DNA from 2 places in the Stenotrophomonas sp. genome. Region 2 is predicted to be linked to the other one. Evidence: riboswitches for the same ligand, from Rfam matches in the RefSeq annotation. Region 2 holds a riboswitch; the other holds the start of a gene.
The links. A riboswitch is a leader RNA that binds a small molecule or an ion and turns the genes downstream of it on or off. The one in region 2 is predicted to bind glycine.
Positions count from the first base shown of each region.

Region 1: it holds a riboswitch for glycine, as region 2 does, so the genes downstream of both, AC5JLE_RS02290 (trimeric intracellular cation channel family protein) here and gcvP (aminomethyl-transferring glycine dehydrogenase) in region 2, are expected to answer to the same signal.

Region 1 is NZ_JCACKF010000008.1:8,347-24,032, forward strand. It holds gene AC5JLE_RS02245 (serine hydrolase domain-containing protein) at 91-1,254, opposite strand; gene AC5JLE_RS02250 (retropepsin-like aspartic protease) at 1,322-2,251, opposite strand; gene AC5JLE_RS02255 (response regulator transcription factor) at 2,358-3,065, shown strand; gene AC5JLE_RS02260 (sensor histidine kinase) at 3,098-4,396, shown strand; gene AC5JLE_RS02265 (MarR family winged helix-turn-helix transcriptional regulator) at 4,469-4,969, shown strand; gene AC5JLE_RS02270 (DNA alkylation repair protein) at 4,966-5,706, shown strand; gene AC5JLE_RS02275 (DUF6616 family protein) at 5,755-6,093, shown strand; gene AC5JLE_RS02280 (hypothetical protein) at 6,184-6,441, shown strand; gene AC5JLE_RS02285 (3-deoxy-7-phosphoheptulonate synthase) at 6,737-7,810, shown strand; gene AC5JLE_RS02290 (trimeric intracellular cation channel family protein) at 8,073-8,690, opposite strand; glycine riboswitch at 8,773-8,878, opposite strand; glycine riboswitch at 8,892-8,981, opposite strand; gene AC5JLE_RS02295 (GIY-YIG nuclease family protein) at 9,022-9,297, shown strand; gene AC5JLE_RS02300 (nuclear transport factor 2 family protein) at 9,442-9,873, shown strand; gene AC5JLE_RS02305 (hypothetical protein) at 9,877-10,293, shown strand; gene AC5JLE_RS02310 (NAD(P)/FAD-dependent oxidoreductase) at 10,380-11,660, opposite strand; gene AC5JLE_RS02315 (NYN domain-containing protein) at 11,784-12,563, shown strand; gene AC5JLE_RS02320 (glutathione S-transferase family protein) at 12,697-13,317, shown strand; gene AC5JLE_RS02325 (primosomal protein N') at 13,414-15,591, opposite strand.
Region 2 is NZ_JCACKF010000039.1:9,899-25,584, reverse strand. It holds gene AC5JLE_RS15405 (AraC family transcriptional regulator) at 1-18, shown strand, start outside; gene AC5JLE_RS15400 (amino acid permease) at 101-1,468, shown strand; gene AC5JLE_RS15395 (VOC family protein) at 1,572-1,982, shown strand; gene gcvP (aminomethyl-transferring glycine dehydrogenase) at 2,074-4,941, opposite strand; glycine riboswitch at 5,004-5,106, opposite strand; gene AC5JLE_RS15385 (multidrug effflux MFS transporter) at 5,406-6,632, shown strand; gene AC5JLE_RS15380 (siderophore-interacting protein) at 6,773-7,666, shown strand; gene AC5JLE_RS15375 (hypothetical protein) at 7,735-8,127, shown strand; gene AC5JLE_RS15370 (M2 family metallopeptidase) at 8,249-10,213, opposite strand; gene AC5JLE_RS15365 (phosphoethanolamine transferase) at 10,840-12,489, opposite strand; gene AC5JLE_RS15360 (phosphatase PAP2 family protein) at 12,486-13,253, opposite strand; gene AC5JLE_RS15355 (ArnT family glycosyltransferase) at 13,365-15,068, opposite strand; gene AC5JLE_RS15350 (response regulator transcription factor) at 15,200-15,686, shown strand, end outside.

The sequences.
Region 1 (15,686 bases), on a different contig from region 2:
GGAGCAGGTATCCACGCGTGAGGTGGATCCACACGCCATGCATGGTTGCTCCCATCCCTCCGCACTCCCCGCCCAGGGATCATCGCGCCTTCATTCGACGAAGGCCTTCGCCGCGCCGTACTCCCACTGCCATGGCACGCCGGTATCACCCAGCACGAACGCCACCAGTGCCGGGAAGGTGGCCTCGGCCCGTACATCGTTGCCCAGGATCACCACGCAGCGTTTGTGCCGCTCGATGCACACCAGAGTGTTGCCGACCGCATCGTCGTGGCCGCCCTTGTAGAAGCCTGCACCCTGGGGGCCACGGAAGGTCACCACGCCCAGGCCCGCGGCCAGATCCCGGTGCTGGTGCGCAACGGGCAGCTCCGGCTGCAGCGTTGGGAACTGGCTGGCGGTGGTGATCGGCAGCTGCGGCCGCACCAGTTCCCTGCGCATTGCCGCAGACAGCCCATCGCCGCGCACATAACCGGCGGCGAAGTGGGCCATGTCGGTGATGGTGGTATCCATCGATCCTGCCGCCCGCACACGGCTGCGTTGATCGTGCGGCTCTGTATTGCCTTCGACGGTCCAGCCATCGGCCAGGTTGCCGGCGAAATCCGCGCGCCACGACATGCTGGTGCGCGTCATGCCGAAGCGATCGAACACGCGCTGCTGCATCAACGCACCCACATCCTCGCCCATTCGCCCACGTTCGATCACGAACTGCAGCAGGATCAGGCCCTCGCCGGAATAGCCGTAGCGGCTGCCGGGCTCGAAGTGGAACTTCAACCGGCCATCCGGTTCGAGAAAGCCGAAGTTGGCAAAGCCGCTGGCGTGATTCAGCAGCTTTCGCGGCGTGAGCCGGCGCCAGCGTGCATCACTCGCCAGCACGCTGTAGTCGGCGTACTTTTTCGGTTCGGGCGGGTAGTCTGGCAGCGGCACGTCCAGAGCTGTGGCGATGCTGGCATCCAGATCGATCACCCCGTCCTGCGCCAGCTGTGCGACCAGGTGGCCGAAGGCCATCTTGGTGAGCGATGCGGCATACATCACGGTGTCGGTGCGCAGCGGCTCGCCTGCGGCGTTGCGTTCACCGTAGGCGGCCACATGCACCACCTTGCCGTCATCGATCACCGCCAGCGCCATCCCGCGCGCATGGGCCGCCTGCATCAGCCGCTGTGCTTCGGCATCGATGCGAGTGGGCGAGGGCACGGGTGGCGGCGCGGCCAGTACCGCCAGCGGGAGCAGCGTCAGCAACATCAGGGTGGCACGGCACATGCGTGGAACTCCTGGTGGGGCGCACGGTGATGCTACGCCGGGCTGCCGCTGGCGTCATCGCCAGTTGTCAGCCGGCCTGCGGCCGGCGCAGGCAGATCCGTGCTGCGCCGGCACCGATGTCCACCTGGCCGCCGCGCATTGCATCGGCACCGAGGATCAGCGCCGGCCGGCCCTCCAGGCCGATCGCCTTGAACACCGGCAGTTCGCTGATGCGGACCTCCATCGACGGGTGCTGCCAGCCGCCGCCGGTCATGCCGGGCAGGGTGTACAGCCAGGTTGCCTGCTTGCCGCCGCCCAGGCCTTCGGTGCCCTTTTCACGCACCCGCACCCGCGCGTCGCTGCCGTCGGTGCGCAGCCCCAGTGCGCGGGCGGCTTCGGCGTTGAGGACGGTCTGTGCGGCACCGGTGTCGACCACGGCGATGGCGTCCACCGCGGGCGCGCCCAGTGCAAGCGTGATGAAGCCGAACTGGCGCAGGCCGCCAGTGCGGCCGGGCAGCGCATTGGGCTGGCAACCCGGTCCTTCCAGGTTCAATCCGCCGGGTGTCCACAGCGCCAGTTGATTGCGGCCGAAGTCCCAACGGGTGTCCCAGCGCCCGGTCAGATCGTTGCCGATCAAGCCGTCGATGGCTGGATCATCATCCTTCGGCAACGATGACAGATCCACGTTCATGGCTTGGGCCTGCAGCTGCCAGCTGCCCAGCTGCCAGGACGTGCTGCGCATGCGCTGCAACCGCGCCGAAGCTGCACTCGCCCCTTGCGCCTGTGATACCTCTGCATCCGCATCCTCCAGGCCATAGCGCCGCACGACGCGGGCATCGACCAGCGTTGCCCCCGCGGCACTGTCGACCACGAAGCGCAGCGGTTCGGCGCGCCCGTCCAGCGAGACGGCCACCGCCGGATGACCGCCCTGCATCCACATCGGCAGGATGTGCGCGGCGGCGTTGGAGGCGAGCGCAGGCAAGGGAGCGGCGAACAGGGGCAACAGGAAGAGGCGCAAGGGAAGACTCCGCAGTGATCGTGGGTGACCATTGGCGCACGGCGGCGTATCGCCGGAATATCGGCGTTGATACCGTCCTGATACACAGGTGCTGGATACTGTCCGAATGAGTACTCCCATCCGTGTCATCGTCGTCGACGACGATGCCAGCATCCGCGACGCCATCGCCGACCACCTGCTGCTGCACGGCTACCAGGTACGCCTGGCGGCGGATGCGGCGGCACTGGACGTGCTGCTGCAGGCCGAACGACCGGACCTGATCATCCTCGACTGGATGATGCCCGGTGAGGATGGGCTGTCGGTCTGCCGCAGGCTGCAGGCGAGGGCGATCCCGATCCTGATGCTGTCGGCGATGGGGGCTGCACCGGACCGCGTGATCGGCCTGGAGATGGGCGCGGACGACTACCTGGCCAAACCCTTTGATCCGCGTGAACTGCTGGCGCGGGTACGCGCACTGCTGCGCCGTCAGGACAAGCTGCGCACGCAGGTGGCCAGCGAGCTGCGGTTTGATGGCTGGCGATTGCTGCCCGACCAGCGTCGCCTGTTCGCACCGGACGGTGCCGAGCTGGTGCTGAGTCGTGGTGAGTTTTCCCTGTTGCTGGCGCTGGCCGAACGTCCCGGGCGGGTGCTGGGGCGTGAGCAGCTGCTGCAGTTGAGTCGCGGAGAAGCCAGTGACAGCGTGGACCGTGCCATCGACCTCGCGATCAGCCGCCTGCGCCGCAAGCTCGGGCAGGCCGCGTCCGGGGCAGAAGCCCTCGTGCAGACACTGCGCGGGGAAGGGTATCGCTTCGACGCCGAGGTACAGGTGCTGTGAGCAGCCGGTGGTCGACCACACGCTGGATCGCGATGCTGGCGCTGGCCAGCCTGCTGCTGGCAACCCTGGTCAGCGTTGCCGTGGTGGGTTGGATGCCCCGGCCCGCGCCGCCACCGATGCGGCTGGACCATGCGATGCAGGTACTGCGTGGGGAACAGGCGCCGGCGTCACTGGGATTGCGCAGGGCGACGCAGGACGCGCCCCCCCAAGGTAGCGCCAGCGACTGGCTCGCGCAGCTGGCGGCCGCGCAGATGGGCATGCCGGCCGAGGATGTACGCCTGGCATGGACGGGGCAGGGCAGGGCGCCCGATGTGCAGGTCATCGAGGGTGGCGCGGTACTGGACGCCTCCGGTCGTGCTGGCGTGCTGAAATCACAGGCCGCGCTGCTGACCGCGATGCAGTGGCCGCCGTTTGAACTGGGGATGCGCCAGGCCGACGGCCGCTGGCGGGTGGTCGGCAGCGACCATAGTGACCTGGCGGCCTGGCGCCGCCAGGTGATGCTCGCCCTGTTGGGCGGTGCGATCCTGCTGGCGCCGTTGGCGGCGTGGGCGTCGATCCGGTTGGGGCGCCCGCTGCGGCGCCTGGCCGAAGCGAGCGCACGCGTCGACCTGCAGGCCGAGTCGCCATTGCCCGACGATGGCCCACGCGAAGTGCAGATGCTGGCCGCCGCGATCAGCACCGGTCGCGAACGCCTGCGGGTCCAGGCACAGGACATGACCCATATGCTGGCGGCAGTGGCGCATGACCTGCGCACGCCCCTGACCGGCCTGCGCCTGCGCGCCGAGTTCGCTCCCGCACCACAGGCCGCCCGGATGGTGGCGGACATCGAACGCATGGACGCGATGATCGAGCAGGTGCTGGACTATGCACGCGGCGAGCTGCAGCCCTTGCAGATGCGCTCGCTGGATCTGGCTGCCCTGCTGCAGGAATGCCTGCAAGGGGCGCTGCTGCGCGGGGTCGACATTTCGCTTCAGTGCCCGGATACGCTGCCGTGGCATGGCGATGCGCTGCTGCTCCGGCGCGCGGTCGACAATCTCATCGACAACGCCGAGCGTTACGCGGGCGCCGTGGAGCTGCATGTCGCCGTGTGGGGACATGGGGTGCAGCTGGATGTGATGGATCGCGGGCCGGGTATCGCCGAAGCTGATCGTGTCCGCCTGCTGCAACCGTTCCAGCGCAGCGAAAGCTCGCGCAGTCGCGCTACCGGTGGGACCGGGCTGGGACTGGCCATGGCCGCCAACGTGGCCAGGCGTCACTCAGGCGAACTGCAGCTGCTGCACCGCGAGGGCGGCGGGCTGATCGCGCGCCTGCTGCTGGGAAAGCTCCCCTGATATCGGCTGTGGTTTACAGATGGCGGCTATCCGGTGATATGATTAGTCGCCTAACCATATTGTGTTCGTGAGATGATCGAAGCCAAGCATCAGGCCCTGCTGGAGGAATCGCAGCGACGCGGCCACGCCAACATCGCGCAACTGCGCCTGTGCTTCCAGCTGCTCTCGTTGTCCTCGTCGATCGATCGCGACTGCGCCGCGCGGCTGGCACCGCATGGGCTCAGCGAGGGCCGCTTCATCGTGCTGTTCCTGCTGCACGGGGCCGGTGGCACGCTGCCGCCGCACCTGCTGGCCGAGCGTGCCGGCGTGACCCGTGCCACCATCAGCGGCCTGCTCGATGGCCTGCAGCGTGAAGGCCTGCTGCAGCGTCGCAGCGATGACGGGGATGGCCGCCGTCTGCAGATCGTATTGACCGCACCGGGAAAGCGCTTGGCCGAGTCGTTGTTCGAGCAGCACACGCAATGGATCAGCGGCCTGTTCGACGGCCTGGATGCGGGTGAACAGCAGCAGCTGTCGCAGCTGCTGCACAAGGTCTGGCAGCACACGGACGGTGGGCGGGAATCGGCAGCATGAGCACGCCCGTTCCTGCGCAAAGGCTGCATGCACTCAACAGTGGCAGCGCTGCTGCAACCCATCTGGCCGAATGCCTGGCCGTGGATTTCACCGCGCTGCTGCAGGTGGTGGCGCCTGCCCTTGAGCCGGAATCGCTGCAATGCATGCGCGACGCCTCAGGCAAGGGCATCACCCAGCGCATGGCGCTGGCGGCGCGGTTGCTGCACGAAGCCGGACAGGGGGAGCCTGCGCGCTGGCAGGCGCATGCGTCAGACACGGTGCGTGGCTGGGCCTGCTACCTGATCGGCGGCGAAGCCGACGCGACGCTGCCGGCCAAGCTGCAGGCGATGCGGCCACTGGCTGACGACCCGCACTTCGGCGTGCGCGAATGGGCGTGGCTGGCGCTGCGTGCCGACATTGTTGCCGCACCACTGCAGGCGCTGGAGTACCTGCAACCATGGACGCATGAAGGATCGCCGTACCTGCGCCGCTTCGCCTGCGAAGCGCTGCGCCCGCGCGGCGTGTGGGCCACACATGTCGCGCTGTTCAAGCGGCAGCCGGAACTTGCAGAGGCGATGCTGGAAGCACTCGCCGACGACCCGGAGCGCTATGTGCAGGACTCGGTCGGCAACTGGCTCAATGATGCCGGCAAGACACAGCCGCAGTGGCTGCGTGCGCTGTGCGCGCGCTGGCAACAGCAGCACCCTGGTGATGCCAATGCCTACATCCGCAAACGCGCCATGCGCTCGCTCCGGTAGTGCCGGCCGCTGGCCGGCAACCCCCCAAACCTTCAAGGAAGAAGCAGCATGTCGCACACCTTCATCGAGCTCTACACCGCCACCCCCGCCTGGACCACGCTCCAGCCCGAGCAGCGGAATGCCTTCTTCGCCCGTATCGGTGCAGGCATGCAGCAGTTCGATCCAGTCCGCATCACGCTGCTGGCGATGGGCCGCATTGCCAGGGGCGTACAGCACGGCAGCGATGAGCAGTTCTATGCGGTCTGGCGCTGTGCAAGCCGCGCGGACGCCGATGCGCTGGTGGCCGGCATTGCCGCCACCGGTTGGCATCAGTACTTCGCCACCATCAACGCCGTCGGCGCAGACGATGGGATGGGGCAGCACCTTGCCGACCTGGCCGCCTTGTAGCAGCGTCTCCGGACGCGCATGGCACATGCGTCTGTCACCCGGACGCGGTAAACAGGACATTGCCCATGTCCATCCGCAGGGAAGTTGATCATGCAGAGCACGCTCCAGGTCACGCTGTTCGGCCCGCTTGGCGACAGCCCGGCATTGCAGTTGCCGGGGCGGGAAGGGCCGTCGGTGGCCATCCCGGAGGCGGCCCTGCGGCGGTTGGTCTCCGACCTCTACACCGCCCGTTCCCTGCTCAATCCCGAGCAGCTGGACGAGGCCAGGCAGGAGCTGGACCGCGTGCTGGAGCGCTGGGCCGACATCCACGAAGGCCTGCTGCTGGACGTGGAAGTGCATGGCAAATGAGCAGCTTTGCGTGGCTGCTGCCGCGTAGGCAGCGCTGGCGCGCGCCTCGCTGAACCGCACCCGCGGTTGCGGATGAAACATTTTGCACTGCGCAAAAGCTGTGCTATCAATACACCCCATGAACGCAGCCGCCACCCGCTTTTACTGGTATTACTTTCCGAAGCCACTGGCGGAGGAAGGACTGCGCTCACCCTGAAGAAAGCTTCAGACGCATTCCCGAAAGCCGCCAGCGAACCTGGCGGCTTTTTTCATGCCGCCACGCTGGGGACCCCCAACGTTCCGGAGATCTCCTGCAATGCCCCCGCACACCGACGACCTGCGCATCCGCACCATCGAACCGCTGACACCGCCTGCTCAGCTGCTGGCGATGCTGCCCTGTGACGATGAAGCCTCCGACACCGTCAGCGCCTCGCGCGCGGCCCTGCACCAGATCCTGCACGGCCGTGACGACCGCCTGGCAGTGGTGGTGGGCCCGTGCTCGATCCACGACCCGAAGGCCGCCATCGAATACGCCCAGCGCCTGAAGCCGCTGCGCGACGCGCTGGCCGGCGAACTGGAAATCGTCATGCGTGTGTACTTCGAGAAGCCGCGCACCACGGTGGGCTGGAAGGGCCTGATCAACGACCCGGACCTGGACGGCAGCTTCCGGATCGACAAGGGCCTGCGCATTGCCCGCGGCCTGCTGCGCGACATCAACAAGCTCGGCCTGCCGGCCGGTGTCGAATTCCTCGATGTGATCTCGCCGCAGTACATCGCCGACCTGGTGGCGTGGGGCGCGATCGGCGCGCGTACCACCGAAAGCCAGGTGCATCGTGAGCTGGCCTCGGGGCTGTCGTGCCCGGTCGGCTTCAAGAACGGCACCGATGGCAACGTGAAGATCGCCGCTGACGCGGTGGGTGCGGCGTCCAATCCGCATCACTTCCTGTCGGTCACCAAGCAGGGCGGCACCGCCATCGTGTCGACCACCGGCAATCCGGATTGCCATGTGATCCTGCGTGGCGGCAAGCAGCCGAACTACGACGCCGGCAGCGTCGCCGACGCCTGCCAGGTGCTGGCCAAGGCCAAGCTGCCGACGCGCCTGATGATCGACGCCAGCCACGCCAACAGCCTGAAAAACCCCGAGAACCAGCCGAAGGTGATCGAGGACATCGCTGTTCAGCTGGAAGACGGCGAACAGCGCATCGTTGGCGTGATGATCGAGAGCCATCTGGTCGGTGGCCGCCAGGAACTGGTGGAAGGCCAGCCGCTGGTCTACGGGCAGAGCATCACCGATGGCTGCATCGACTGGGACACCACCGTGACGGTGCTGGAGCGTCTGGCTGCGGCCGTGCGCGCCCGTCGCGACGTGAAGGTGTCCGAAGCAGCCTGATCGAAGCCGCCTGAGTGCGGCACGTGTGTGGATGGCGGCCAGCGCCTGCGGGGGTGCGGCCGCGATCAGGGCCGGTCGGAGTTGGAGGCCGGCCCATCTGCACCGGCGATGCGCCTGGCGCTGCGCATGAGCGACAGCGCCAGGTACATCGCCGGGGTGGTGATACCGCTTCCTGTAGCGTCGAGCCATGCCCGACCTGCGCGCGAAGCGCGTTGGTTTCCTGCAAAGAGCAGTCGAGCATGGCTCGACTTTACGAAGAGGCTCAATGCACTTCGTCGTGGTAGACGAACTTCGGCATTTCCCAGCGGTAGTGGATCGCCAGCAGGCGCAATGCGAAGCCGCCGCCAAGGCAGCACAGGATTGCGGTGGCATCGGCCACGCCCCAGTGCAGCAGCAACAGATAGGCCGCGCCGGTCAGCAGCGCGATGATCGCGTACAGCTCCTTCTGGAAGATGAGTGGCACCTCGTTGCAGAGGATGTCGCGCAGCACCCCGCCGAACGCGCCGGTCAGCATGCCGGCGATCAGCACGATCGGCATCGCATGGCCGGCTTCGCGCGCGATCGAGCAGCCGATCAGGGTGAAGGCGATCAGGCCCAGCCCGTCGAGCACGAGGAAGGTGCGGCGGAAGTGATGCATCCAGCGCGCCACCCAGGTGGCGATCAGCGCCGCGCATACGGTGAAGCCCAGGTACTCGGGGTGCTTCACCCAGCCCAGCGGGTAGTGGCCGAGCAGGATGTCGCGCAGTGAACCACCCCCGAGGGCGGTGACGCAGGCGATCATGACCACGCCGAACAGGTCCATGCGGCGGCGGCCGGCGGACAGTGCGCCGGTCATGGCTTCGGCGGAAATGGCGATCAGGTAGATGATGGACAGCAGCATGGGACAGGCTCCGGGCGCGGTGGGGCCGGCCATGCGCGACCACCGCCACTGCCTGCGCAATGACGGGATGACGATGACCGGTGCCGCTCCCGCTGTCCTTTTGCCTGAGAGTTCAGCGGCATGGGCCGCGTGCCCCTTCGGCGGATCGTCCCGGGCATGCCCGGTGACCTCTCTCCAGCTCGGCGAGTCGAATGCATGGTTGGTGGGATTCCAGCCCACCGGCCTGAGCGATCATGGGAGCCTGCGCCTTCGGCGGGCGCCAGCGCGGCGCCTCTCTCCTGCATTCGGTCGCCAGTATATCCGCTGCAGTGCAGCACGGCATAATCCAGGCATGGCCCCATCCCTCCGCCCGTGGTTCCTGTACCTGCTCGAATGCCGCGATGGCAGCTATTACGCCGGCATCAGCACCGATGTGGAGGCGCGTTTCGCCGCCCACCAGGCCGGCAAGGGCGCGCGCTACACCCGGGCCCGGCCGCCGCTGCGCGTGCTGGCCGTGCGCGAATACCCGGACCGGGCCGCCGCCTCGCGGGCCGAGTGGCAACTCAAGCAGCAGCCCCGCGAACGCAAGCTGGCCTGGCTGCAGGCAACGGATCCTGCGCTTCTGTAGAGCCGAGCCCACGCCCGGCTGTTGTTCCGTCTGCCCGATGCGGGAGCCGAGCATGGGCTCGGCTCTACAGTAGATCCACGTCATGCGTGGATGGGCCATTCGGCCCATGCGATGATCGCCCCGCGCCCAGAGCCGGAGACCCGGATGTCCACGATTGCCCTGCTGTTCGCGCTTTCCGCAGCAACGAGCCCTGCCGCCGACGCCGCCACGATCGCGGCCATCGAAGCCACCTGCCACGACTACGTCGATGGCCAGCTGGAGGCCGATCCGCAGCGCGTCGCCCGTTCGCTGCACCCGGACCTGGCCAAGCGCGCTGTGCTCGGTGATACGCCAGACGAGCGCCTGGGCCTGCGCCGGATGTCGAAGGAGGAGCTGGTCTCGCTGACGAAACAGGGCGCGCTGAAGACCCCGAAGGATCAATGGGATCGCCGCTGCACGGTGCTGGACGTGACCGGCAACGCGGCCTCGGTGCGGCTGGAAACCCCGTGGTTCGTCGACTACTTCCACATGGGGCGTTTCGACCAGCGCTGGGTCATCGTCAACGCACTGTGGTACCCGAAACCGAAGGCGCACTGAGCGATGCGTGCCGCCGGCAACGCATGGATCTCCGTCGTCGTGCTGGTCGCCGGCATCGCGCTGCTGCCTGGCCTGCTGTATCTGCTCGGGCTGGCATTGGTGGACGGTCGGCCGAAGCCGGCCGACCGCGCGCCCAGTGGCGTGGCTGCGTGCAGTGGTGAGCCACGGGCGGGATACCAGCCGATGAACCCCTGGCGCTTCACCGCCCAGTTCTTCGACAAGGACGGGATGAAGAACAAGGTGCCTGAAGTGGAGCGGGAGGCCTTCTGGATTGCCCGGCGCCACCTGTGGCGGCAACCCCAGCGCGGCATGCTGCGCTGGCATCTCAGCAGCACCGCGTTGGCGATCTGGATCACCCGGCATTGGAGTACCGCGCAGATTGCCGACACCGCGAGGAAGGAGGACTTCTGCCGGAAGTAATCCACGTCATGCGTGGATGCGGTAGCCGGCGTCGGGTCCCTTTCCGGCGGAAAGGGCTCTGACCCCAGGAAAGGCCCCGGGAAGCCCTAGCGCTTCGGCCGCCGGTCGTCCTGGTCATCACCGAAGATGATGCGCGCGCTGCGCTGGTAGCTCCAGTACGCGACCGCCCAGTTCAGCAGCACCACGATGCGGTTGCGGAAGCCGATCAGGAAGAACACGTGCGCGGCCAGCCAGAACCACCAGGCCAGCACGCCGGAGAGCTGCAGCCGGCCCAGGTGCACGATCGCGGCCATGCGGCCAATGGTGGCCAGGTTGCCGTAGTCGGCGTACTTGAACGGACCGGGCTCGGGCTTGCCGTGCAGGCGTGCACGGACCACCTCGGCCACGTACTTGCCCATCTGCTTGGCCGCGGGCGCCACGCCGGGAACCGGCTTGCCGTCGGCCTGGCTCAGTGCGGCAAGGTCGCCGGCCACGAACAGCTCCGGGTGATCAGGCAGGGTCAGGTCCGGCTGCACCTGCACGCGGCCGGCGCGGTCCAGCGGCACGTCCAGCGTGCGCGCCAGTGGTGAAGCGGCCACGCCGGCGGCCCAGACCACGGTGCGGGCCGGCACGAACTGCTCACCGAGCTTGAAGCCCTGGCTGTCGATGTCGCTCACCGGGGTACCGGTCAGCACTTCCACGCCCAGCTTTTCCAGCTGGCGGCGCGCCTTCAGCGAAAGCACTTCCGGGAACGAGGACAGCACGCGCGGCCCAGCCTCGACCAGCCGCACCTTGGCGCTGGCCGGATCGATGTGGCGGAATTCGTTGCGCAGCGTGTGGCGCGCGATCTCGGCCAGCGTGCCGGCCAGTTCGACGCCGGTGGGACCACCACCGACGATGGCGAAACTCAGCCACGCCGCCTTCTTCGCCGGGTCCGGTTCGGCCTCGGCGCGTTCGAACGCCAGCAGCAGCTTGCGGCGCAGTGCAATGGCATCGTCCAGCGTTTTCAGGCCAGGGGCATCATCGGCCCACTGGTCGTTGCCGAAGTAGGCGTGGGTAGCGCCGGTGGCCAGCAGCAGGCTGTCGTAGTCCAGCGTGCTGCCATCGGCCATGCCGATCTGCCGTGCCTGCTTGTCGATGGCGACCACTTCGCCGAGGCGGACTTCCACGTTGCGCTGGTGGCCGAGGATGTGGCGCAGCGGTGCGGCGATATCCGGCGCGGACAGGCCGGCGGTGGCCACCTGGTACAGCAGCGGCTGGAACAGGTGATGGTTGCGGCGGTCGACCAGGGTGATGCGTATGCGCTCGCGAGCCAGGGCACGGGTGGCCCAGAGACCGGCAAAACCGCCGCCGACAACGACCAGGTGGGGAACGCGCTCGCGACTCATCGACTCACTCCAGTGGGGGCATTGGGGGAAGCGCCTGGCATCTTCGCACGGCGGCCACCTGTCACGTCAGCGCCCGCGTGGATCGGCGATACTCGGGTTCAGGCAACCGCCCGCGAGGAATCCATGAGCGAACCGGAAAAGCGCATCGCCCTGTTGATCGACGCCGACAATGCGCCGGCCTCGAAGATCGACGAGGTCCTGGCCGAAGTCGCCCGCTATGGCGTGGCCAACGTGCGCCGTGCCTACGGCAACTGGAAGAGCCCGCGGTTGAAGGGCTGGGAAGCGGTGCTGCACGAGTATGCGATCCGCCCGATCCAGCAGTTCGCCTACAGCAAGGGCAAGAATGCGTCGGACATGGCGATGGTGATCGATGCCATGGACCTGCTGTACGCGCGCAACCTTGATGGCTTCGCCATCGTGTCGAGCGATGCCGATTTCACCCCGATGGTGATGCGCCTGCTGACCGACGGCGTGAAGGTGTATGGCTTCGGCGAAAAGAAGACGCCGGAACCGTTCGTCAACGCGTGCTCGAAGTTCACCTACCTGGAAGCGCTGGGCCAGACCCACGCCAGCGTGCCGGATGCCGAGCAGGCATCGAGCGAACAGGCATCGAACGAGCCCGTCGCCAATGATGATGCACGCCCGCGCAAGAGCGGGGCGGAGATGCGCAGCGACACCCGGCTGGTGAAGATGCTGCGCCGCGCGGTGTCCTCGGCCGAGGGCGAGGATGGCTGGTCGCACCTGGGGCCGGTCGGCAGCCAGATCGGCAACCAGGCCTCGTTCGATCCGCGCAACTATGGCTACGGCAAACTCAGCGATCTGCTGGCGGCGATCGGCCTGTTCGAGCTGAAGAAGGACGGCAAGTCGTCCTACGTGCGCGCGCTGCCAAAAAAGAACCGGTAGTGCCGGAAAAAGAACCGGTAGTGCCGGCCGCTGGCCGGCATGCTGTAGATGCCCGATCCCGCATCCGGCACGCACATCTCCACTCCAATCAGGCGTATCGTTGCCGCTCGCATTGCCAGCAAGGAAAACCCGCATGTTGAAGATCTGGGGCCGCCGCAATTCCAGCAACGTCCGCAAGGTGCTGTGGTGTGCCGAGGAGATCGGCCTGCCGTACGAATCCATCGAAGTCGGCGGCAGCCATGGCGGCACGCAGACGCCAGAGTACCAGGCGATGAATCCCAACGGCCTGGTGCCGGTGATCGAGGACCACGGCCTGCCGCTGTGGGAATCGAACACCATCGTGCGTTACCTGAGCGCGCGCTATGCGCTGGGCACGCTGTACGCCGAGGACCCGATGGAGCGCGCGCAGGCCGAGAAGTGGATGGACTGGAGCACCTCGCGGATGGCGCCGCTGTACAGCGACCTGGTCTGGGGCATCATGCGCACCGCGCCGGCCGACCGTGACGAAGCGCGCATCAGCGCGGCCATCGTCCGTGCCGGTGACTACCTGGCGATGGCCGATGCCACCCTGGCCACGCAGCCATGGCTGTCGGGCGGGACGTTCGCGATGGGCGACATTCCGCTCGGCTCGCTGGTGTACGCCTGGTATGAACTGCCGATCCAGCGCCCGGACATGCCGCACCTGGCCGAGTGGTATGCGCGCCTGCGTGAGCGACCGGCCTACCAGCGCGGCGTGATGTCGCCGCTGACGTGAGCGAAGGCGTCCGGGGTCAGAGCCCTTTTCTGCGAAAAGGGATCCGACCCCAGGGCATCGGGGTCGGATCCCACCCGACGGGTGGGCTCTGACCCCTCAATAAAGATCCGTTGGATCCACATCCAGCGACCAGCGCACCTTGCGTGCTTCCGGCAGCGCGTACAGCTGCGGAACCAGTTGCGAAAGCACGCCATGCAGAGGCGGCCGCTGCACCGCAGACAGCAGCAGCTGCGTGCGCTGGTAACCGGCCCGCCGTGGCATCGGCGCCGGCATCGGCCCGTAGGCCTCGACCACGTTCTGTTCGCCCAGCAGGTGCCGGGCCGCCAGCAGGAATGCATTGGCATGCTCCACCTGCTGCGCTTCGGCGCGCATCAGCGCCAGATGCGCGAAGGGCGGGAATCCGGCCGCCTGGCGCTGGTTCAACTCGGCTTGCGCGAACGGATGGTAGCCACCGCTCACCAGGGTTTCCAGCAGCGGGTGCCCGGGGTGATGGGTCTGCAGCCAGACCTCGCCCGGGTCGCGTGCACGTCCCGCGCGGCCGGCCACCTGGATCAGCTGCTGCGCCAGTTTTTCGCTGGCGCGGAAGTCGGCCGAGAACAGGCCCTCATCGATACCCACCACCACCACCAGGGTCAGCTTGGGCAGGTCGTGGCCCTTGGCCAGGATCTGTGTGCCGACCAGGATGCCGGGCTGGTCGCCCAGTTTCGCCAGCTGCTGTTCCAGCGCGTCGCGCCGTGAGGTGGTGCCGCGGTCGATGCGCACCACCGGGAAGTCGGCGAAGGCCGCAGTGAGATGTTCTTCCAGGCGTTCGGTACCGATGCCCTGCGGTTGCAGTGCCAGGCTGCCGCAGGCCGGACATGCCAGCGGCGCCGGTTGCCGCGCGCCGCAGTGGTGGCACTGCAGGCGACGACCGCCACCATGCACGGTCATCGGCGCATCGCAGCGCTGGCATGGCGCGGTCCAGCCGCAGTCGTGGCACAGCAGCACCGGTGCGTAGCCGCGGCGGTTCTTGAACACCAGCACCTGCTGGCCACGCTGCAGATGCTCCCCGATGCCGGCCAGCACATCGGCCGAGAGGCCGTCATGCAGCGGGCGCTTGCGTACATCGAGGATGCGCACGCGCGGTGGCCGCGCATCGCCGGCGCGCTGTTTCAGGCGCAGGTGGGTGTAACGCCCGGCGTAGGCGTTGTGCAGGGTTTCCAGCGAGGGCGTGGCACTGCCCAGCAACACCGGAACGCCCAGCGACTTGGCCCGGACCAGGGCGAAATCGCGCGCGTGGTAACGGATGCCGTCCTGCTGCTTGTAGCTGCCGTCGTGTTCCTCGTCGACGATCAGCAGGCCGGCCTGGGGCAGCGGCGTGAACACCGCTGAGCGGGTGCCGACGATGACGCGCGCTTCGCCGCGTGAGGCCGCTGCCCAGACGCGCGCGCGCTCGTTGTCGTTCAACCCCGAGTGCAGCGCATGCACGGCGATGCCGAGGCGGCCACGGAAGCGTGCCAGGGTCTGCGGGGTCAGGCCGATTTCCGGCACCAGCACCAGCGCCTGCCTGCCCTGCGCCAGGCAATGGATGATCGCCTGCAGGTAGACCTCGGTCTTGCCGCTGCCGGTCACGCCATCCAGCAGGAACGGCTGGAAGCCGTCGGCGGCATTGATCGCGGCCACCGCCTCGGCCTGGTCCGGGTTGAGCGTGGGACCGGGCAGTGGCTGCGCGTGTTGGGGGGCCACGCTCAGCGCAACCCGCTCGGCCAGCCCGCGCTTGGCCAGGCTGCGCGCGGCGGTGCGCCAGTCCTGCATGCGTTCGCCCAGCACGTCCTCATCCACGATGGCTTCGGCCAGCAGCTCGGCCAGTTGCCGTGGACGGCTGCCGGCGCGCAGCTTTTCACGCTGGGCGTGGCCTTCGGCTGTCAGCTGCCAGCCCCAATGGTGGGTGTCGGGCAGGGCCTCGCCATGGCGCAGCGGGCCGGGCAGGGCGGTGCTCAGCACCTCGCCCAGTGGCGCATGGGTGTAGCGCGCCAGCCATTGCAGGCTCTGCCACAGCTCCCCCTGCAGCAGCGGCTGCGGGTCGCACCAGGCCAGGGCCTGGCGCAGTCCCTGGCCGTCGTCGGTCTGGCCGTGCCCCACCACCACACCGACCAGCTCCCGGTTGCCGAACGGCACCTTCAGGCGGCAGCCGACCGCGAGCGCCGGGGCATCGCCCTCCGGCGACAGGTAGTCGAACAGGCGGGGCAGGGGGACAGGCAGGGCGACCTGCAGGGTCGGAATCGGTGAAAGCATCGGGCCAGTGTAACGGGCCATGCGCGCGCGAACGGCAGCAGCGGGAGCGGCGGGGCGGCGCCCGTTGAATCATAAATGTCACCTAAATATCGGTG
Region 2 (15,686 bases):
GAGCCGGCGCTGGCCTGAGCGGCCTGCTGCGCTGTGCCTATCCCCGTGGGCACGGGACAGGGTAAGGTGTCGCCCCTGTAGCCCGCCGCCAGCCCCGCCGATGCCCAACTCGATTCCGACCGCTTCGCCGTCCCGCCTCGGACATTCGCTCAAGCCCCGCCAGCTGATCATGATGGGCCTGGGCAGCGCCATCGGCGCCGGGCTGTTCCTCGGCTCGGGCGTGGGTGTGCAGGCGGCCGGTCCGGCGGTCCTGGTGTCGTATCTGGTCGCCGGAGCGCTGGTGATCATCGTGATGAACGCTCTGGGCGAGATGGCGGCGGCCAAACCGACCAGCGGCGCGTTCTCGGTGTATGCAGCCGACGCCATGGGGGCTACCGCCGGTGCCACCGTGGGCTGGCTGTGGTGGGTGCAGCTGGTGATCGTGATCGCCGCCGAAGCAGTGGGTGCGGCCGGGCTGCTGGCCACGGTCTGGCCGGCGATACCGGTACCGATGGCGGCGTTGGCGTTCATGCTGTTCTTCACCGCGATCAACCTGCTCGGAGTGAAGAACTTCGGCGAGTTCGAATTCTGGTTCGCCATCCTCAAGGTCGCGGCGATCCTGGCGTTCATCGCCATTGGCGTGGCGCTGCTGATGGGATGGCTGCCGCAGGTGACCTCCCCGGGCCTGAGCAACTTCACCGAACACGGTGGTTTTGCGCCGAAGGGCCTGGCCGGGATCGGCGCGGCGCTGCTGGTGGTGGTGTTCGCCTTCGGCGGCACCGAGATCGTGGCCGTGGCGGCGGCCGAAACCGAAGACCCCGAGCGCAGCATTGCCCGTGCCATCCGCACCGTGGCCTGGCGCATCCTGGTGTTCTACATCGGCTCGCTGAGCGTGATCATCGCCGTGGTGCCGTGGACCAGCGAGGCGCTGAAGTCGCCGTTCGCCGCCGTGCTGGACATCGCCCGCATTCCGGGCGCGGGCACCGCCATCACCCTGATCGCCGTGATCGCGCTGCTGTCGGCGCTCAATGCCAACCTCTACGGCGCCTCGCGCATGATGTATTCGCTGGCGCAGCGTCGCGAAGCGCCGACCGTGCTTGGCTGGACCGACCCGCGCCAGGTGCCGGTGATCGCCGTGCTGGCCAGCGTGCTGTTCGGCTTTGCCGCCACGGTGATGGAACTGCTGTTCCCGGACCGGGTGCTGCCGGTGCTGCTGAACATCGTCGGTTCCACCTGCCTGCTGGTGTGGACGCTGTCGCTGGTCTCGCAGCTGGTGCTGCGTCGTCGCGCGGATCGTCTGGGTACCCGACTGCCGTTCCGCATGGCCGGTTTCCCGTGGCTGACCTGCTGTGCACTGGCGATCCTTGCGCTGATCTTCGGCCTGCTGCTGAGTGAGTCGCACACCCGCCTGCAGTTCCTGTCGATGGTGGCGTTGACTGCCACGATCGCCGCCAGCAGTGCCATCGCGCGGCGCATGCGCCAGGCGTGATTGAAGCTGCCGGCCAGCGGCCGGCACTACCACGGGGGCTGCACATCTGCCGTGCCATCCTGATCGCGTAGGCCGTCATCGGCCCGTCGACCAGGAGTACCGCATGCTGCGCAGCCGTCCCTTCCTGATGTTCACCGGCCAGGCCGAGGCCGCGCTGGCCCTGTACGCCGAAGCCTTTGCCGATTTCCGGCTGCTGGCCCTGCAACGCCATCCCGAGGGGGCCGGCGCCGGCGTGCCGGGGCAGGTCCGCCAGGCCATCTTCCTGCTCGGTGGCACCCACTACCTGTGCTTCGACAGCCTGGACGTGCACGATTTCACCTTCTCGCCGTCGATCTCGCTGTTCGTCGAGTGTTCCGGTGCCGAGCAGTTCGAGCGCGCGGCACGCGTGCTGGGTGAGGGCGGCCATTGGTTGATGCCGGTGGGCGACTATGACTTCAGCAATCGCTACGGCTGGGTGCAGGACCGCTTTGGCGTGTCGTGGCAGTTGAGCCTGGGGCAGATGCCGGACCCGTGATCGGATGCTTGTGGGTGTGGGCCTTGGTCCACACGCCCCATGAAAACGGCCCGCTTGCGCGGGCCGTTTTCTTTACCGATGCAGTGAGGAATCACGCCTCGACTTCATCATCCTTGTAGGCATCGACCGGGATGCAGGCGCACATCACGTTCTTGTCGCCGTACACATTGTCGACACGCGCCACCGGCGGCCAGTATTTGCTCTGCTTCAGGCTGGCCAGCGGGAAGGCGGCCAGTTCGCGCGGGTAGGCGTGGGTCCACTCGCTGGCGGTCACTGCGGTGGCAGTGTGCGGCGCGTTCTTCAGCGGGTTGTCCTCGCGGTCCAGGCGGCCGTCTTCGATCGCGGTGATCTCCTCGCGGATCTGGATCATCGCGTTGATGAAGCGATCCAGTTCGTGCAGCGATTCGCTCTCGGTCGGCTCCACCATCAGCGTGCCGGCCACCGGGAAGCTCAGGGTCGGGGCGTGGAAGCCGAAGTCGATCAGGCGCTTGGCCACGTCCTCGGCACCGATGCCGCTGGTCTTCTCCAGCGGGCGCACGTCCAGGATGCACTCGTGCGCCACCAGGCCGTTGCGGCCGGTGTACAGGGTCTTGAAGTGCGGGGCCAGGCGCTTGGCGATGTAGTTGGCGTTGAGCTGCGCGACCTGGGTGGCCTTGCGCAGGCCGTCGCGGCCCATCATCGCGATGTACATCCAGCTGATCGGCAGGATCGAGGCGCTGCCGAAGCTGGCCGCGCTGACCATGCCGACCGGGCCGTTGTCACCCAGCTTGCCCGGCAGGAACGGGGCCAGGTGCTCCTTGACCGCGCACGGGCCGACGCCCGGGCCGCCACCGCCGTGCGGGATGCAGAAGGTCTTGTGCAGATTCAGGTGCGAAACGTCCGACCCCCACTTGCCCGGCTTGGCCACGCCGACCAGGGCATTCATGTTGGCACCGTCGGTGTACACCTGGCCGCCGTGCTTGTGGATGATCTCGCAGATCTCCACCACCTCTTCCTCGAACACGCCGTGCGTGGACGGGTAGGTCATCATGATCGCAGCCAGGCGGTCGCTGTACTTCTCGGCGTTGAGGCGGATGTCCTCGACGTCGACGTTGCCGTTGGCATCGGTCTTGGTCACCACCACCTTCATGCCGCACATCTGCGCCGAGGCCGGGTTGGTGCCGTGCGCCGAATCCGGGATCAGGCAGATGTCGCGGTGGCCTTCGCCGCGCGAGCGGTGGTAGGCGCGGATCGCCAGCAGGCCGGCGTACTCGCCCTGCGCGCCGGAGTTCGGCTGCAGGCTGACCGCGTCATAGCCGGTGCATTCCACCAGCATCGCTTCCAGCGTGTCGATGAGTTCCTTGTAGCCCAGCGCCTGGTCGACCGGCACCAGCGGGTGGATCTGCGAGAACTCCGGCCAGGTCACCGGGATCATCTCGGCGGTGGCGTTGAGCTTCATGGTGCACGAGCCCAGCGGGATCATCGTGCGGTCCATCGCCAGGTCCTTGTCGGCCAGCGAGCGCAGGTAGCGCAGCAGTTCGTGCTCGCTGTGGTGGGTGTTGAACACCGGATGGGTCAGGAATGCGGACTGGCGCAGCAGGCCGGCCGGCAGCGCATCGGCGGTGCTGGCATCCAGCGCGTCGACGTCGGCCTGCGCACCGAACACGGCGGCCAGTGCGACCACGTCGGCGCGGGTGGCGGTCTCGTCCAGGCTGATGCCGACCGAGTCGCTGTCGATCGCGCGCAGGTTGTAACCGGCGGCGCGTGCCTTGGCGTGGATCTCATCGGCATGCACGCCGGTGATGTGCAGCGTATCGAAGAAGTCGCCACCGACCTGCACGCCGGCCTCGCGCAGCGCGGCGGCCAGGATCGAGGCCAGGCGGTGGGTGCGCCGGGCGATGCGGGTCAGGCCTTCCGGGCCGTGGTACACGGCATACATCGAGGCCATCACCGCCAGCAGCACCTGTGCGGTACAGATGTTGGAGGTGGCCTTCTCGCGGCGGATGTGCTGCTCGCGGGTCTGCAGGGTCAGGCGGTAGGCCGGGTTGCCCTGGGCATCGACCGAGACGCCGATCAGGCGGCCCGGCATCGAGCGCTTGTAGGCGTCGCGGCAGGCCATGAATGCGGCGTGCGGGCCGCCGAAGCCGAACGGCACGCCGAAACGCTGGCTGTTGCCGACCACGATGTCCGCACCCCATTCGCCCGGGGCGGCCAGCAGGGTCAGCGCCAGCAGGTCGGTGGCCACGGCCACCAGGCCGCCGCGCGCGTGCACGGCCTCGACCAGCGCCTTGTAGTCGCCGATCTGGCCGAAGGTGTCCGGGTACTGCAGCAGCAGGCCGAAGGCTTCTGCTTCCAGTGCCTCGGCCGGGGTGCCGACGCGCAGCACGATGCCCATGGGCTCGGCGCGGGTACGCAGCAGTTCCAGGGTCTGCGGGTGCACGGCGTCGTGCACGAAGAAGGTGTCCGACTTCGACTTGGCCGAACGCTTGGCCAGGGTCATCGCTTCAGCTGCGGCGGTGGCTTCGTCCAGCAGCGAGGCGTTGGCGATTTCCATGCCGGTGAGGTCGGCGCACAGGGTCTGGAAGTTGATCAGCGCTTCCATGCGGCCCTGCGAGATCTCGGCCTGGTACGGGGTGTAGGCGGTGTACCAGGCCGGGTTTTCCAGGATGTTGCGCAGGATCACGTTCGGCGTGTGGGTACCGTAGTAGCCCTGGCCGATGAAGCTGCGCAGCACGGTGTTCTTGTCGGCGATCGCACGGATCTTCGCCAGTGCCTGCACTTCGGTCATCGATTCCGGCAGTGCCAGCGGCGCCGGCGACTTGATCTTGGCCGGTACGATGGCATCGGTCATCGCATCCAGCGACGCGTGGCCGACGACGTCGAGCATCTGCGCGATCTCGGCATCGTTGGGGCCGATGTGGCGCTCGACGAACGCATTGTGGTGCTCGAGCTCACGCAGGGAAGGGGTGTTCTGGGACATGGCGAAGGATCCGTCAGGAAAGGGCACACGCACGGGCACAAGCCGCCGGTCGGCGGTCTGCGGGGCGCCCCTCTGTCCTTTTGCCTGAGAGTTTGGAAGCGCGGAAAACCGCGGCTTCGTGCCCCTTCGGCGCCGGATCGAACCGGTCTCTCCAGAGTTGTGTTACGGGTGGTATCGGGCCTGAGCGATTACGGGCGTTGCGCCTTCGGCAGCGGTGTTCCGCTTCTCCCACCGTGTTGCCCGCCGATTATAGCCCGTTGCGGGCCCGCCAGCCGCCTGCGGGCCCGGCCGCGGCGCCTGAATGGCCGATGGCCCGCCCGTGCGTTTTGTGCACTGCTGCATGGCATCAGGCGCAATCCCCACCTATGATGGGCGGATACCCGAATTCATCTGGCGCCGTCCCTGCTGCAGGGGACTGGCGCCCGCCGTGCGTGCCGCGCATGGCCCTGCCGGACGCCTTCTCCATGACCGCCGCTGTTGCTCCTTCCACCCGCCGCATGGCCCTGCTGCTCGCCGGCCTGGCCATGTTCGGTCCGTTCTCGATCGACACCATCTTCCCCGCGTTTCCGCAGCTGGCCCAGCGCCTGGCGGTGGACGAGGTGGCGGTGCAGCAGACCATCAGCGTGTACCTGCTGTTCTACGGCCTGATGAGCCTGGCACACGGCCCGCTGTCCGATGCCTGGGGCCGCAAGCGGGTGATCCTCGGCGGCCTGGTGGTGTTCGTGGGCGCCTCGGTCGGCTGTGCGCTGTCCACCGATCTGACCACGCTGCTGGGGTTCCGCGCCCTGCAGGGCCTGTCCGCAGGCGTCGGCATGATCGTCGGCCGCGCGGTGATCCGCGACCTGTACCACGGTCACGACGCGCAGCGGCTGATGAGCCAGGTGTCGATGCTGTTCGGCATCGCCCCGGCGATCGCGCCGATCATCGGTGGCTGGATCCTGCTCAGCGGTGCTGGCTGGCCGCTGATCTTCTGGTTCCTGGTGGTGTTCGCACTGGTTCTGCTGGCGGCCACCGCCCGCTACCTGCCGGAGACCCATCCGCTCGAAGCGCGCGTTCCGTTGTCGCCGCGGGTGCTGATGCGTGATTACGTGCGCATCGGTTTCAATCCGCGCTTCCTGCGCCTGGCGCTGGCCGGCAGCATCGGTTTCGGTGGCATCTTCCTGTACATCTCCTCGGCACCGGTGTTCGTGATGCAACACCTGCACCTGGGCGAGGGCGGTTTCGCCTGGCTGTTCATCCCCACCATCGGCGGCATGACCACCGGCTCGTTCCTGTCCGGGCGCATGGCCGGGCACACCACGCCCACCCGCCAGGTATCCATTGGTTTCGGCCTGTGCGCGCTGTCGGTGCTGCTGAACGTCGGCTACGTGGCGCTGGCGCCGCAGTTCGTGCTGCCGTGGGCGGTGCTGCCGATCTTCCTGGGTGGCATGGGCATGGCGCTGATCTTCCCGATCCTGGCGCTGGCGGTGCTGGACATGTACCCGCACCAGCGCGGCCTGGCCTCGTCGCTGCAGGCCTTCGTGCAGCTGATGATCAGCACCGTGGTGGCCGGCGTGGTGTCGCCGCTGCTCAGCGCCAGCCCGCTGCACCTGGCGTTGGGCCAGGCTGGGTTCTTCGGCGCCGGCTTCGTGTTCTGGTACTGGGAACACCGGCGCGAACGCGCGGCGCAGGCAGCCTGCACGGGTCACTGAGCAGCGCGCAGGGGTAGGGCGGGCCGTGGCGCCCGCAACGCTTGCGGCGGGAAACCGCCGGACTAGGCTGGGCACTCCAGCCAGCCGGTGCACAGGTGCACGACAGCCAGCCGATCCACTGTCGTTGCATGAGGTTCCCCATGGCTGCGCAGCAGACCTACCGCCTGTTCGAGGTGGCGCTGAAGGAGCGCCGCGTTCTTTCCCCTTCCCTGGACCGCATGGTGTTCACCGGTGCCGACGTGGCGCGGATGACGACCGGAGGGCCGGACCAGCGCATCAAGGTGTTCTTCCCCTTGCCCGGCCAGGAGGCGCCGCAGGTCCCCAGCGGCGAGGACTGGTACCCGCGCTACCGGGCCCTGCCGGACGATCAGCGCCCGCCGATGCGCACCTACACCCTCCGCCAGCTGCGTGCAGAGCAGGGCGAGGTCGATGTTGATTTCGTGCTGCATGGCGAGACCGGGCCGGCCTCGCGATGGGCCATCCATGCACGGCCGGGCGACCGCGTAGTGCTGTTGGCCCCGGATGCCGACTGTGCCGACAGCAGCGAGGGCTGGGAATGGAAGCCGCCGGCTGGCGTTGGCCAGGTGCTGCTGGTGGCTGACGAGACCGCGTTGCCGGCAGTGGCCGGGATTCTCGAGGAACTGGCGGCCAGGGTGGATCCGCCGCGTACGCTGGCCCTGCTGGAAGTGGCGCAGGCCGGTGATGCGGTTCGCCTGAAGGCGCCGGCCACGGCCGAGCTGGTCTGGTTGCCGCGCGGGCAGGCGGCGTACGGGGCGCCTCTGTTGCAGGCGGTGCAGGCGCGCCTGGCCGCCTCGAGCGTGGTCGCTGGCGAAGAACTGGAAGAGATCGACGTCGACGCGCAGATCCTCTGGGAACAGGCCGATGCCAGCGTGGCGGGGCCGCTGTATGCCTGGGTGGCAGGCGAGGCGGGAGCGGTGATGGCAATCCGTCGCCATCTGGTCCGCGAGTGCGGGCTGGACCGCCGCACGATCACCTTCATGGGTTACTGGCGGCACGGGAAAGTGTTGGACTGAGGGGGTGTGAAGCGGTGTGGCGGGCGGGGTGCGCTATCCTTGCGCCCCCCTCGCAGCGGTACCGCACCATGTCCACCAGCTCCAAGACCCGCCGCGACCAGCGCCGTCGCCAGGAAAAGCAGGCCGCCAACAAGGCCGCTGCCCAGGCCTCGCCGGTGGAGCCGCATGCGGAACTGCGCGACGCGCAGCGCACCCTGCTGGCCGGTGTCGTGCGCCGCGATGGCGAATGGGTGCTGGGCATGGACGGCCGTATCGCCGGCCACAGTGACTCCGCCGCGCAGGTACTGGCGCTGATCATGCAGGCCGGTGAACTGCACGAGCGCAACGGCACACCGGTGCGCCTGATGTACTCCGATGCGCTGCGCGACGCCGCACAGGCCGAAGCGAAGGAAAAGGGCCAGACCTTCGAGGAGTTCAAGGCGGACCTGGCCGCGGCGATGGCGGCGAAGAAGGACAGCTGACAGGCATTCCGGTAGAGCCGGCCGCTGGCCGGCTGCCCGCGGGGTCTTCATCGCGTAGTTGCCGGCCAGCGGCCGGCACTACCAGGAAGGGGCGGATCCTTGCGGACCCGCCCCTTTTTTTTCATTTTGCCGCCGGTGCCGCGTTGGCCTGCCAGCCGCACATCTGGCCTTCGTTCTGCTGCTTCAGCCACTCGTTGACCGGCGTGAAGTACTCGATCATCGGGCCGGCATCGAGCTTGTCGGTGCCGGTCAGCTCCTTCAGTGTGGCCTGCCACGGCTGGCTGGCACCCTTGCTCAGCATCGCCCAGTATTTCTGGCCGGCTTCCTTGTTGCCGTAGAAGGTGCACTCATGCAGCGGGCCCTTGTAGCCGGCCGCGTCGCACAGGCCCTTGTAGAACTGGAACTGCAGGATGCGCGCCAGGAAGTAGCGGGTGTACGGGGTGTTGCCTGGCACGTGGTACTTCGCGCCCGGATCGAAGAACTCCTCGCCACGGGTACTGGCAGGCGCCACGCCCTGGTACTTGGCCTTCAGGTCCCACCATGCCTTGTTGTAGTTGTCGGCGGTGATCGAACCATCGAACACACCCCAGCGCCAGCGGTCGATCATCAGCCCGAACGGCAGGAACGACACGCCCGACAGCGCCATGCGCATCTGGTTGTTGATGACCGCTTCGCGGCTTTCGGTCGGCGCATCGACCAGGCCGATCGAGCTGAGGTACTTGGGGGTCATCGCCAGCACGATGGTGTCGCCGATCGCTTCATGGAACCCATCGTTGGCACCGCCCTGGAACAGCGGCGGCAGCGGGTTGTAGGCCAGGTCGTAATAGATGTGGCCCAGCTCGTGGTAGATGGTGGTGAAGTTCTCTTCGTTCGGCTTGATGCACATCTTGGTGCGCACGTCGCCTTCCATGTTCATGTCCCAGGCGCTGGCGTGGCAGACCACGTCGCGGTCGTCGGGCTTGATGAACTGGGTGCGTTCCCAGTACGACTGCGGCAGTGACGGCATGCCCAGCGACACGTAGAAGTCCTGCGCGCGTTCGGTCATCTGCTTGGCGGTGCGCAGTTCGGCCTCGCGCTGCGCCTTGTACTGTGCGGCCACGTTGGCGTCCTTGCCGGCCTTGGCCAGCGCCGCGCTCAGGTTGGTCTGGTACTGCTTCTCCAGCGCCGCGGTGATGTCCAGGCTGCCGGCGCCCGGGTACGGTTCCAGCTGGTCCCACAGGTTCGACCAGTCCTGCTGCCACATGTTGCCCAGCAGGTGCGCGGCGATCAGCCCGTTGCCGACTTCGGCCTTGTCCTTGCCGTAGGTCTTGTCGAGCTTGCCGCGTGCGTAGCAGTGCAGCTGCTCGTACATTGGCTTGACCTGTTCCCACAGGCGGTCGGTTTCCGGGCCGATCTGCTCCGGCGGCATGTCATAGCCGCTGCGCCACATCTGGCCGGCATCGGTGAAGCCCATGCCCTTGGCGCCTTCGTTCACCAGGCCGACGAACTTCTGGTAGTCACCGCGCATGTTCTTGGTGGTGCTGTGCCAGCCCTGCCAGGCGTCGAGCTGCTTGTCGTAGTCGCGGCTGCGTGCCAGCACCTGCTCCAGCTCGCCCAGCTGGCGGCAGGAGTTCGGATCGTTGGCATCGGTGCAGTACCTGCCGGCGCCATAGCTGCCTTCCATGCGGGTGGCGATCTGGGTCAGCTCGGCCAGCTTGGCCGGGTCGCGCGGTGCCGGCATCGACGACATCAGCTTCAGCAGGTGGATCGCGCGCTTGCTGTCCTCGCTCATCGGCTTGCCGTCGAACTTCGCAGCCTGTTCGATCCAGCTGTTGAGCTGGGTCAGCGAGCGCTCGTTGGCCTTGGCCGCGATGCGTTCCGAATCACTGTTGATGTAGGTGGAGGACAGCCACTGCGCCGAGGTCATCTCCGGGTAGGCGGCCTTGAACTCGGCATTGATGCGGGCCACGAACTGGTCGGCGGTTTCGCCGGCCGGGGCGCTGCTGCTGGCGGTATCGGTGCCTGGGGCAGCTTCCTTCTTGCAGGCGGCCAGGGCCAGCGTGGCGGCGGCGATTGCCGAGGCCAGCAGGAGATGACGGTGTTTCACGGGCGGTCCTTGGGTGGTGAACGACGGCCGAAGGCTAGTGGGCAGCCGCTGCCACCGCAAGTGGCGGAAGTCGGCCGGGCGGCGCCCGGCACCCGCAGAGGCCAGAGCACAAGCAACAGCAACCGCCGAAGCAACCGCAACAGCGGGGTATCCGTGGGATGGCGCGGCGGTGTGGGCTTGCAGGACACGCCGTAAACCCATCCATGGGGGCTCGATGGCGCCATCCATGGCGCCAACGGTCCTGCAAGCCCACACCGCCCCACCTCTGACAGATCGTGGCGGCTGTTGGTAGGTGTCGACCTTGGTCGACACATCTGTCAGGTATCGACAATCAAAATGGGGTCAGATCCGTTTTCCTCCGGAAAACGGATCTGACCCCAAGATCGACCCCAAGATCGTTCCAACAGATCGCGGAAAACTGTCGAAGGCGGGGTGGGTCCAGTGGCGGGAGTGTCCGCGGCATGGATGCCGCGGCCAAGCCCCCAAGGATGGGTTTACGGCGTCTCCCGCCACCGGGCCCACCCCGCCATCCCACGGAATGCACGCTGTTGCTGTTGCTGTCGAGGCTGCCGGCCAGCGGCCGGCACTACCGCAGATGCAGGGCTGCAAGCCCTGCCGAACACCCCTCAACTCTCGCAGTTGGCGAACAGGTCGCGATCACGCTCGTACAGCGAGGTCTTCACCTGCATCAGGCCCAGCACCGACGGGAACAGGTTGTCATGGTCGGTATACGCCGCCGAACGCTTGCGCACGCACTGCAGGTCCAGCCCGCGGCTGCTGGCGAAGCCCGGCGAGAACCACATCGTCATCGGTACCCGGGTCTGCTCGGCCGGGGCGATGGCGTAGGGCACGCCGTGCAGGAACAGGCCCTTCTCGCCCAGCGACTCGCCGTGGTCGGACAGGTAGATCATCGCCGTGTCGTAATCCTGCATGCCCTGCAGCGTGCCGATGGTCTTTGTCAGGAAGTGATCGGTGTACAGCACGGCATTGTCGTAGCTGTTGGTGATCTCTTCGCGCGAGCAACGGCCAATGTCACGGGTATCGCAGGTCGGGGTGAAACGGCGGAATGCGGGCGGATAGCGCTCGAAGTAGGCCGGACCGTGGTTGCCCAGCTGGTGCAGCACCACCACCCGGTCGCCGGGCCTGGCGCGTACCTGGGTGGCCAGGTCCTGCAGCAGGATCTCGTCCATGCAGCGGCCATCGGCGCACAGGCCCGGCGTGGTGGCATCGGACAGCGACTGGAAGCCCAGGCCTTCGCACACGCCCTTGCAGCCGGACTGGTTGTCACGCCACAACGGTGCGATGCCGGCACGGTTCAATACGTGCAGCAGCGACTGGTGCGCGCGGATCTTCTTCTCGTCGTAGTCATGGCGGCCCCACGGCGAGAACAGGCACGGCAACGAAACCTCGGTGCTGGTGCCGCACGAATGCATGTCCGGGAAATTGATCACGCTGGCCTGCGCCAGTTCCGGGGTGGTGTTGCGGCCACCGTTGAGCCCCCAGTTCTGCGCACGCACGGTCTCGCCCATGACGATCACCAGCAGGCGCGGTTTGCTGGCCGGCGCGCGCGTGGTGGCCTTGGCATCGGTGCCGATCGGCAGCTTCGGCGCGCGCTGCACCGGATTGTCGCCACGCAATGCACGCGGCATGCCCAACAGGACATTGGCCGGTGTCGCGAGATAGCGCACTTCACGCTGGTTGCGCATCAGTGCCGAGACATCCTGGAACGAGATCAACGCGCCGCCGACAGCCGTCACTGCCGCCACCACCAGGAAGCCGACGCGCCAGAGCAGGCTGCGGCCCCAGCTGCGGCGGCGCAGCTGCACGCGCCACAGCACCACCATCGGCAGCACTGCCAGCAGCAGTACCGGCCACAGCAGCGATACCGTCATCAGCTCGCGGCTTTCCTTGGGGTCGGTCGCCAGCACGTTGCGCAGCATGTCCGCATCCAGGTAGATGTGGTAGCGGCTCATGTAGTGTGCGGCGAATGCGGTCACCAGCAGCAGCAGGCTGATCACCACTTTGGCGTTCCAGCGCCAGACCAGGATGCCCAGCAGCACGCCGTGCGCACCCAGCAGCAACAGCAGCAGCGACAGCGCGTAGCGCAGGCTGCCCGGATGGCTGGCCATCGCGCTGTGCCAGAACAGGCCGTTGCCGGCCACCGCGAAGAACAGGCTGGTGAACGCGATCAGTGCTTCGGTGGACAGCTGTGGCCGCCAGTGGCGAAGACCCGCCAGCGCAGAAGAGCGGGCGGGGCGTTGGACCGATGCACTCATGCGTTTGCCTCCTGGCGGTTGGGACGGTCCAGCTGACGGCGGATCAGGATGCCTTTGACGATCAGGTACAGGCCGAGTGACAGCAGCCAACATATCAACGCGGTGGCAACGTCATGCGAAAGGAAATGCGCGCCGCGCAGCTGCTGGCTGATGCCGAACACCAGACCGGTGCCGAGGCCGATCCACAAGCCTGCCCAGCGCCACGACGGGCGCCACAGCAGGGCGAAATAGTACAGGCACAGCCACGCATAGCCTGCGCTGGCGTGGCCGGCAGGGAAGCAGGCCTGTGCGGCCATGCCGGCCGGGCGCTGCGTGAAAAGCCCGATATAGGGCTGATGGCCACCGTAGCGCAGCAGGTCCCAGGGACATTCCATCGGCACCAGGGTCTTCAGCAGGGAGATCACGCCCGTACCCAGCGCCATGCCAATTACGACATAAAGCAGCGCCCATCGCAGGGTGCGATCGCCCCCCTTGCGCCAGTGGTGCACGCACAACAGGATCGCGACCAGCGCCGCCGATGTGCTCAGCCACTTGCCGGCCTTGTGCACCACCGTGCGGGTGACCCAGGCGTCCTGCAACGCCCAGTGGCCACCTTCGAGGCGGAACAGGTGATCGGCCACCCATTGATCACCGCCGAAACCCATCAGCAGCGTAAACACGGGCAGACCGATTGCGACAGGCAGCCAGAAGTGAGTTACGGCGAATCTTGACGCCAGTGGTGATGTCGCAAGCGGCGCAACCGCATCAATGGGACGAACGGGCATGCTGGGAAGGGGCGGTTCGGGAATCCGCGCTCATGCTCGTCACCTCGATGTCGGAGAAGGGTCGGACGCCCGTTCGCGCCGGGTTAATGAGTCCCCGGCGCGCGTCACCGTTCAGTCTTCTTCGGCGGTCGATCCGGTGCGCTCGGCGTGGCACTTCGGGTCCCAGGCCGTACCGGGAAGCAGTTGCCAACGATTCCTGTTGGCAATGCCGATGTCGATCACCTTGGCCGGGTCCACGCAGGGGCTCATCGCATCGTCCAGCACCAGCACCCAGCGCTTGCCCGGCGCCTCGGCCAGCCACGGGCCGGCGTCATGCCATTGTTCGGCCCAGGGGCGCTTGAAGCCGAACTCGCGCACCGGCCGATCTGCCTGCAGCAGGTTCTGTTCGCGCCAGGCGACCAGTGCCAGCTCCGCGTCCGGGCCGATCCGCGCGCCCACCCGGCGCATCACCGCCGACGCTGATGCGTACGGATCCAGCGCCGGGATCAGCACCAGGCCGTAGAGCATCCACAGCATGCCGTGGGTCAGCAACACCAGCGTTGCGGCACGTCGCACCCGCAGCCACACGATCAACGTGGCCAGGGCAATGGCAAAGGTCAGCAGGCCATCTCCCAGCACCGGCAGCAGCGAATCGGGCATCGCCCGCCGTTCCAGCTGCGCCAGGGCCCACGGATGTTCGGTCATCAGCATCACGCCGAGCACGCCGGTGGCCAGCATCAGCACCACGGTGTAGCCGAACAGGTAGCGCCGCACGCACAGCCGTCGCAGCAGGCCAGGCAACAGCGGGGCCACCGCCAGCGCCATCGCCGGCAGCATTGGCAGCACATAGACCTCGCGCTTGCCGGGGCTGGCACTGAAGAACACCAGCACCAGCAGCGCCCAGCCCAACAGCAGCCATTGCCGGCGGTCACCACGGCGGATGCGGCGCCACCAGGGTTTGAACAGCATCGGCAGCAGCAGGCTGCCCGGCAGCCACAAGGTCAGGATCACCTGCAGGTAGTACCAGACCGGCTGGCGGTGGTGCCAGGCGTTGGCGTAGCGGGTGCCGGTCTGCTTGAACAGCAGTTCGTGGGCGTAGGACTGCAGGGACGCGCTGGGCTCATGCAGCAATGCCCAGCCCAGCGGGGCAAGCCACACCGCCACGCCCAGCAGGAAGGCCGGGATCAGCCACAGCAGCGTTGCCGGGTGCGGACCGTCCACGCTGCGTCCGCGGCGGCGCTGGTACAGCCACCAGCCGAACCACGGCAGCACCATCAGCAGCGGCAGGAACCCCACGCCCTTGGTCACCGTGCCGAGGCCAGCGGCGAAACCGGCCAGCCACAGCGCGGGCAGGTTGCGGCGCTCGCACAGGTGGCGCATCAGTCCCCACAGGGCCACCGTGGTCATGCCGACCAGCACCATGTCGATCTGCGCGCGCTTGGCCATCAGGCCGAACTGCAGGGTGCAGAACAGCGCCGCGAGGGCGTACAGGGAATGCCGGGGTGACCACAGCCGCCGTGCCAGGTCCGACACCAGCCACAGGCTGAGCAGGGCGCCCAGCAGCGACGGCAGCAGGAACGACCATTGCCAGCTGCCGACCACCTCGTAAGCGGCCGCCTGCAGCCACATGAAGACCGGCGGCTTCTCCGCGTACAGCTCCACGCCCCGGTGCGGCAGCAGCCATTCCCCACTTTCGACCATGGTACGGGCCGCCAGCACGAAGCGCGGCTCGTCCGGCGGCTGCGGCTGGCGCAGGCCGATACCGGCGGCCAACGCGGCGATGATCAGCAGCCACAACAGGGGCAGGCGCCAACGGCGGGGCAGGGCTACGGGCACGGCAGGCTCCGGGAGCAAAACCGCCACTCTGACGTGGCTGGGGTAGGAAAGGCGTCGGAGCGGGCGCAGGGCGACCGCATTCCGACATGGTCGGCGCTACCATGGTACGAACTTCCGTGGATCTTTCGTGCATGCGTCTGTTGGTGATCGAGGACAACCGCCAGCTGGTGGCCAACCTGTTCGACTATTTCGAGTCGCGCGGGCACGTGCTCGACGTGGCCCCGGATGGCATCACCGGCCTGCACCTGGCAGGCAGCCACCCCTACGATGCGGTGATCCTGGACTGGATGCTGCCGCGCATGGAGGGGCCGGAGGTGCTGCGTCGCCTGCGCGCCGAGCACGCGTCGGAGGTGCCGGTGATCATGCTGACCGCGCGCGACGAGCTGCCGGACAAGATCGCCGGCTTCCGCGCCGGTGCCGACGACTACCTGACCAAGCCGTTTGCCCTGCCCGAGCTGGAAGTGCGGCTGGAGGCGCTGCTGCTGCGCGCGCAGGGCCGCAATCCGCGCAAGCGCCTGCAGGTGGGCGACCTGGTGCTGGACCTGGCGACCCTGGAAGCCCAGCGTGGTGGCCAGGTGCTGCATCTGTACCCGGCCTGCCGCAAGCTGCTGGAAGTGC